2 regions of the Dietzia sp. ANT_WB102 genome follow, and region 2 is predicted to be linked to the other one. Evidence: riboswitches for the same ligand, from Rfam matches in the RefSeq annotation. Region 2 holds a riboswitch; the other holds the start of a gene.
What was found. A riboswitch is a leader RNA that binds a small molecule or an ion and turns the genes downstream of it on or off. The one in region 2 is predicted to bind cobalamin.

Region 1 (3,397 bases), 630 kb from region 2:
GATGAGGATGCCGATCAGGCGATACGTGGTGTCCACGACGTGCGCGAGGGGGCCGGGAAGTCCCGCCCGCCGCCCGGCGGCCAGCAGGTCCGCGACCGGAGTCGTGCAGGCCAGCGTGATGGTGGTAGCGGTGGCCGCGCTCGCGCGACTCACCGTCCGCCACGCGGTGTCCACCCCGGCCGGGTCCACCACGAAACGCCAATCCACCAGATCCCAGATGAGGGGGCCGGTGCCCAGGAGGAGAAACACGACGGGCGCGAGTAGCGCCGGCACATAGACCCGGGCGGGCACCCGGGCCAGGACAAGCGCACACGCCGCACAGATGGCCAGGATCACCGCGTGGCCTACCGGCGGCGGCACGAGAAGCGCCGCCACCAGCAAGCCACCGAAGAGCAGGAGCTTCTCCGCTGTGGGGAGGGCCGACCAGCGGTTGTGGGAGGCCGCCAGTTCGATCGGATTCATCTAGTGCCCGGCGGGGGCCGCGCCGGGAGTGGCAGTGCCCGCGGCAGCGATCCCGCTGTCCCGGCGGTGCCTGGACCGGGTCCGCAGGACGCCGATGCCGTAGCCGACGATCCCGCCGCCGATCCCGGCCTGGAGCGCGAACAGTCCCGATTCGACTTCTCCCGGCAGTTCGGGCACCAGCGGCTCGAACCAGGGCTCGTACTGCGGCGACACCTCGCCGATCGTGCCCTCAGCCTGTCCGTCGGCCCCCTCGAAGGCGCCGCCCGCCCCGGTGCCGTAGATCAGGGAGAACACCGCGATCGCGCAAGCCGCGGCGATCAGCCCGACGAGCACCCACACGTTGACGTGCTTGCGGCCGGTCATCGCGACACCTCCGTGGTCCCGACCCGAGCCTGGGAGCCGCCGGCGCCACCGTCGGCCCCGGTGGCGACTGCCTCGTCGTCGTCGTTTTCGGGGTCCGAGAGGCGTGCACGCCGGAAGAAGCCGAGGAGGTCGAGTTCGCGCGAGGCGATGCGCATCAGAACACTCACGATGACCACCACGACGAGCGCTTCGACGATCGCGAGCGGGATCTGCGTCAAAGCGAAGACCGCGAGGAACTCGCCCATCGAATACCACAGACCGTGCTCGGCACTCGGGAACGCCAACGCGAGCTGGGCGCTCGTGGTGATGTACGTCATGAGGTCGGCGAGGAACGCGGCGACGAACACCGCACCCAGCAGCGGCATCGCGACCCTCCGACACGCGACGAACGCCGCGTAGGCAGCCCACGGGCCGGCAACCCCCATGGAGAACACATTCGCGCCCAGTGTGGTGATCCCTCCGTGCGCGAGCAGCAACGCCTGGAACAACAAGACCACGGTGGCGACAAACGCCATCACCGGTGGTCGGAAGATGATCGTCCCCAGGCCCGTCCCGGTCGGGTGCGAGCTCGACCCCGTCACCGAGGGGAGCTTGATGGCCGACATGACAAACGTGAACGCCCCGGCGACGCCCAGGAGCACACCCGCCTCCGGCGTCCGACGGACAGTCCTGACGACCTCCCGCGCGCCGTGAATCACGAACGGCGCCGCGACGGCGGTCCATGCGACGGCATGCGCCGACGGCAGGAAACCCTCTGCGATATGCATCTGGTGGAACCTTTCTGCCCGTCACCTCGCGGGCACTCGTGGTGGCAGCCACGGCCGGTCTCCTGGCTCACGGTTTTCCCGGCCCATCTCATCGAGACGGGCCGAACCGCCGCCGGTCCGCCTTCCCGCCAGCACGACAAGTGCGGGCAGTGGCACGAAGGACCGGTGACATCACCGCTCACAGTGGCGAGGGCCGCCCCGGTCTCACACCGGGTTCCCGAACGCCGTAGCTGCGCAAAGCGTATACCGTGGGCGCCTCCCGAGGGGAAGCGCGATGACGATGCCACAGGCCGACCGGCCGGGGGAAACGCACCTAGGCGATCCGCCGACTCTCCTCGGGAGCCTGTCGCCGACGTTTGAGTTCCTGCCCGGCCAGTGCACCCAACGGGTGACCACTCTTGAGGTTGACCGGCGAGTCGGTGCCCTCGTCCTCGATCCCGGGTGTCCAGTGGATCGTGGGCGCGGTGCGCATCACCACCCGGTCCCGGCCGAGAGACTTGGCCCGGTACGCGCCGAGGTCCGCCTGCCGGGTGAGTTCATCAATGATCGCGGAGGCGTTCGGGCAGCCCTCGGACTCTGTGACGATCGAGGCGACCACGGCGCCCACGCTCACCGTCACCTCGCCTTCCGCCGCGACCGCCATCCGGATCCGTTCCGCGGCGGCGCTCACGTCCGCCTTGTTCTCGGCAGCGGACATCACCACGAACTCCTCGCCGCCGATGCGGCTCACCAGACTGTGCGGTGGCGCCGCTGCGGCGATGGTGGCTACGGAATTCACGAGCACCCGATCGCCGGCAGTGTGCCCGCGGCTGTCATTGACTGACTTGAAGTGGTCGATGTCGATGAGGAGGAAGCCCACCGGCAGGCCCCGGCGAACGCAGTGCTCGAACACCCGCGCGTGCCGCCTGGTGAGACCGCGGCGGTTCAACGCGTGGGTGAGTGGGTCGATCTCTCCGAGTCGCGCCACCTTCTCCATCGCGAACTCCAGGGAGCTCCGGAGGGCCACGACCAGGGCCACGGGTATCGAGACCGTAAGGATGGAGGCGGCGACCGCCACGAGTCGAGCGGTGAGGGAGGTCGACCAGAAAACGGAGAAGCCGGCGGCGAGAAGCAACGCTGCGACGGTGAAGCCGATCGTGGTCCGCCTGGTCGACGACATCGCGGCGATCGCGGGCATCGCGGACAGGAGCGCGACGATCGCCGGGGCGACGGCCGGGTCGGTCACGATGGACGCGGAGATCGCGACGCCGACCATGGCGGTGATGCCGACCACCCCGAACTGCCTGTCCGTCAGCTTGCCGACCCGGATCGTGAAGACGAACAGGACGACAGCGCACATCCAGACCGCGACCAGTGCCGACATCGCGCCCGCGTGGAACAGCTCCGGACTGGCGATGGCGAGGAGCGGGAGCAGCAGCCCCCCGCAGCTACTGACAAGAACGGCGGCGGACCGGGCGTCGTACCTCTCCCAGAGCTGCAGGGGCATAATCATGAGCCCGTGCCCCTGAGAACCGCTCTGGCGGTGAGTAGCAGGATTTTCACGTCGAGCCACACAGACCAGTTCTGGATATAGAAGTTGTCGTAGAGGGCGCGGTCGCCGATGTTCGTGTCTCCGCGTAGTCCGTGGATCGCCGCCCACCCGGTCAGCCCTACGGGGACCCGGTGACGGTCCTGATACGAGGGGACGCTGCGGGCGAACTGCTCAACAAAATGCGGACGCTCCGGTCTCGGCCCGACCAGTGCCATGTCCCCTCGCACGACGTTCCACAGCTGAGGTAGCTCGTCGAGTGAGGAGATGCGCAGCA
Region 2 (3,397 bases):
TTCTCGCCGAACCCGCGGGGCGGCTGGATCAATAGGACGACATTGCCGGCCTGGATGGTCGCCAAGACGATCTCGCCGGCGTCGTTGACGAACAGCTCCCCCGGGGCCTCGCCCCACGCCTCGACCATCCCCGCGCGCAGCGTCTCGGGCAGGTCCGCGGTCCAGCGCACATACTCGTCTGTGCTGATCCGGACGTGACTGTCGGTGAGCTGGGCGTTCGTGAGCCACTCCTCGTCCTGCCCGCCCGCGGCGATGAGCGCGTGGATCAGGGCGTCACCGGCGGCGGTGTCGTCGGCGTAGGTGCCCTCGTCGCCGCTATCGGACAGCTCCAGAAAGCGGGCGATGGGCCCGTCGGCCGGGCCCAGGTCGTAGCCTTCGTCGCGCATGCGCCGCAGCAGCCGGATGGTCGAGACAGGGGTGTCGAGGCCTACGGCGTTGCCGATGCGGGAATGCTTGGTGGGATAGGCCGAGAGCACCAGTGCGATCTTGCGGTCGGCGGGCGGCACGTGCCGCAGCCGTGCGTGGGCCACGGCGATCCCGGCGACGCGGGCGCACCGCTCCGGATCGGCCACGTAGCGGGGCAGGCCGTCGGCGTCGATCTCCTTGAACGAGAACGGCGCGGTGATGATCCGGCCATCGAATTCGGGGATGGCGATCTGATTGGCCGAGTCCAGCGGGTTGACGCCGTCGTCGGAGTCCGCCCAGTCGTCCCGGCTCCAGGTGAGGCACAGCCCCTGCAGCACGGGGATGTCCAGGGCGGCGATGCGTTCGACGTCCCAGGTTTCGTCCTCGCCGCCGGCGCTCACCGCGCCGGGAGTGGTGCCGCCGGCGGCCAGCACGGTGACGACGATCGCGTCGAGGGTGCCGAGCGCGGTGAACAGCTCGTCGGGTGCCGAGCGCAGGGACCCCGCGAAGACGGGTACGCCGACGGCGCGGCCGGTCGCGTCGACGGCGTCGGCCAGCGCGTGCGCGAAACCGGAGTTCCCGCTCACCTCGTGCGCGCGGTAGTAGAGGACGCCCACTCGAGGCAGTCCGTCGGCGGCGGGCGCGTCGGGCCGGTCCGGCATCCCCCACACCGGCACACTCTCCGGCGGCTCGAAGCCGGCGCCGGTGAGCAGCACGGTGTCGGAGAGGAAGGCGTGCAGCTGCGCGAGGTTCCGCTCGCCGCCCTCGGCGAGGTAACGGTGCGCCTCGGCCGCGATGCCGATCGGCACCGTCGACAGCTCCATGAGGTCGGCGTCGGGGCTCTGTTCACCGCCCAGGACCACCACGGGCACACCCGCATCCAGCACGGCGGCGAACCCGGCCTCCCAGGAGCGCCGCGAGCCGAGGATGCGCACCACGACCAGATCGGCGTCGGTGAGGAGGTCCGGGAGGTCCACCTCGATGTCGAGTCGGGACGGGTTGCCGAGCGTCCAGGCTGAGCCGGAGGCCCGCGCGGAGAGCAGGTCCGTGTCGGAGGTGGACAGCAGGGCGATGCGGCGTTCGTGCTGTGAGTCGTGGGCAGCTGCCGTGTCGTGCGATCGTGCCGCGGCGTCGTCAGGGGACGCCGAACGCCGGGTGGGGCGCATGTTCTTCTCCAAACCCTCGTGGAACATGTCGCCGTGGCCGGTCTCCTGGCTTTCGCATCAACGCCGTGCGACCGACCTTCCCGGGCCGGTGGGCCCAGTGGTCTCCGCCCCGGGTCGGGACGGACGAGGGTGCGCGACTTCCGCGACTACAGTGGCGAGGGCCGCGCCGGCTTTTCCTCCGGCTTCCCGAACACCACGGCAGTGGCGAGCCTATCCGTCACCGCCCACCCCTGGGCCGCCGCCCTCCACCCACCGTGATGCCACACTGGCCCTCGTGAGCATCACCGAACCCACCCGCCGCACGCGCGGCGACCTGTGCCCCGGAGTGTTGCGGCCGTGGCCGGCCTCCGACGGCGCCCTGGTCCGGCTGCGCATCCCGGGTGGCCGCCTGTCGCCGGAGTCCCTCACCGCTCTGCACGGGGTCGCCGCACGATACGGCGACGACGACGTGCACGTCACCACCCGCGCGAACCTGCAGCTGCGCGCCCTGCCGATCGGGCCGGACGGGCAGCTGCCCTCCGAGGTGATCTCGGCGATCGCCGGGACCGGCCTGCTCCCCTCGCCCGGGCACGAGCTCGTGCGCAACGTCCTGGTCTCGCCGCTGACGGGGTTGGTCGGCGGCCGGGCGGACCTGCGATCGGTGACCGAGTCGCTGGACTCCGGTTTGCTCGCCGATCCCGCGCTCGGCGGTTTGCCGGGCCGGTTCCTGTTCGTCCTGGACGACGGCCGCGGTGACCTGGTCGAGCGGTCCTGCGACCTGGGGTTCGTCGCGCTCGACCGCGACACCGTTCAACTGCGGGTGGGCGACGCCTGGTCGGCCGTCGTACCGCTAGCCGAGGCCGTCGACCGATTGACAGCGCTGGCGCGCGATTTCGTCGAGGCCCGGGGCGCCGGTCCCGAGGCGCCCTGGCACGTGCGCGAGCTGACCGCCGCCTCCGCCGCGCCGCTCGCCGCGGTGTCGACTGCGGATGTGCGCCTGCCCGACCCCGCCGGACCGCTCGCCTACGGGCCGGTACCCGTTCCGTCTGACGCGTCGGCCCCGTCCCCGGCCCAGTCCCCGGTGACGGCGGGGATCGAGCACGTCGAGGCCCCGGGCGGGGTGCTCGACCGGGGTCTCGTCGGCCGCCTCACCGGCGCGGGTGTGGCCGAGCTGATCGTCACCCCGTGGCGCGGAGTGCTGGTCGTGCCCGAGTAGGCTGCCTTCCGTCCCACACGTCAGGAACCCGGTGCGATTCCGGGGCGGTTCCGCCACTGTGAGGCCCGCGTGTGACGCGTGCCGAGCCAGACACTCGCGGGGGATCAGCGCGCTCATGCCGCGTCGCTGCGCTTTCCAGTCCGGGGCGAGAACCCCGAGGAGGACCCATGCCCAGTGCTGCCCGGCCGCCGCGTCGCTATGACTACATCGACGACGGCCCCGCCATCTACGTCGATTCCTTCGCCACGATCCGCCGGGAGACGGACCTGTCGCGGCTGCCGGCGGAGGCGGAGAAGCTGGCCGTGCGGATGGTCCACGGAACCGGGCAGACAGACCTGGTCGACGACCTGCAGGTCCACCCGGATCTCGTCGGGGCCGCCCGGTCGGCGCTCGGCTCGGGCGCGCCCCTCCTCTGCGACGCCCACATGGTCGCGTCGGGGATCACCCGCGCCCGGCTCCCCCGGGACAACGATGTGGTGTGCACGCTGTCCGATCCGGGTGTGCGCGAGCTGGCCGCACAGATGGGCACCACCCGCTCAGCCGCCGCGCTCGCGTTGTGGGGTGACCGCCTGGACGGGGCCGTCGTTGCGATCGGCAACGCCCCCACTGCACTGTTCCACCTTCTGGAGAT

Region 1: another riboswitch for cobalamin. It lies ahead of FQ137_RS06485 (energy-coupling factor ABC transporter permease); the one in region 2 lies ahead of cobN (cobaltochelatase subunit CobN).

Annotation. Positions count from the first base shown of each region.
Region 1 is NZ_VOBA01000001.1:1,420,707-1,424,103, forward strand. Features, by position in the region: gene FQ137_RS06475 (energy-coupling factor transporter transmembrane protein EcfT) at 1-462, opposite strand, end outside; gene FQ137_RS06480 (energy-coupling factor ABC transporter substrate-binding protein) at 463-825, opposite strand; gene FQ137_RS06485 (energy-coupling factor ABC transporter permease) at 822-1,592, opposite strand; cobalamin riboswitch at 1,627-1,858, opposite strand; gene FQ137_RS06490 (diguanylate cyclase) at 1,906-3,084, opposite strand; gene FQ137_RS06495 (sugar transferase) at 3,081-3,397, opposite strand, start outside.
Region 2 is NZ_VOBA01000001.1:786,057-789,453, reverse strand. Features, by position in the region: gene cobN (cobaltochelatase subunit CobN) at 1-1,598, opposite strand, end outside; cobalamin riboswitch at 1,589-1,784, opposite strand; gene FQ137_RS03545 (nitrite reductase) at 1,846-2,766, shown strand; cobalamin riboswitch at 2,758-2,883, shown strand; gene FQ137_RS03540 (precorrin-8X methylmutase) at 2,934-3,397, shown strand, end outside.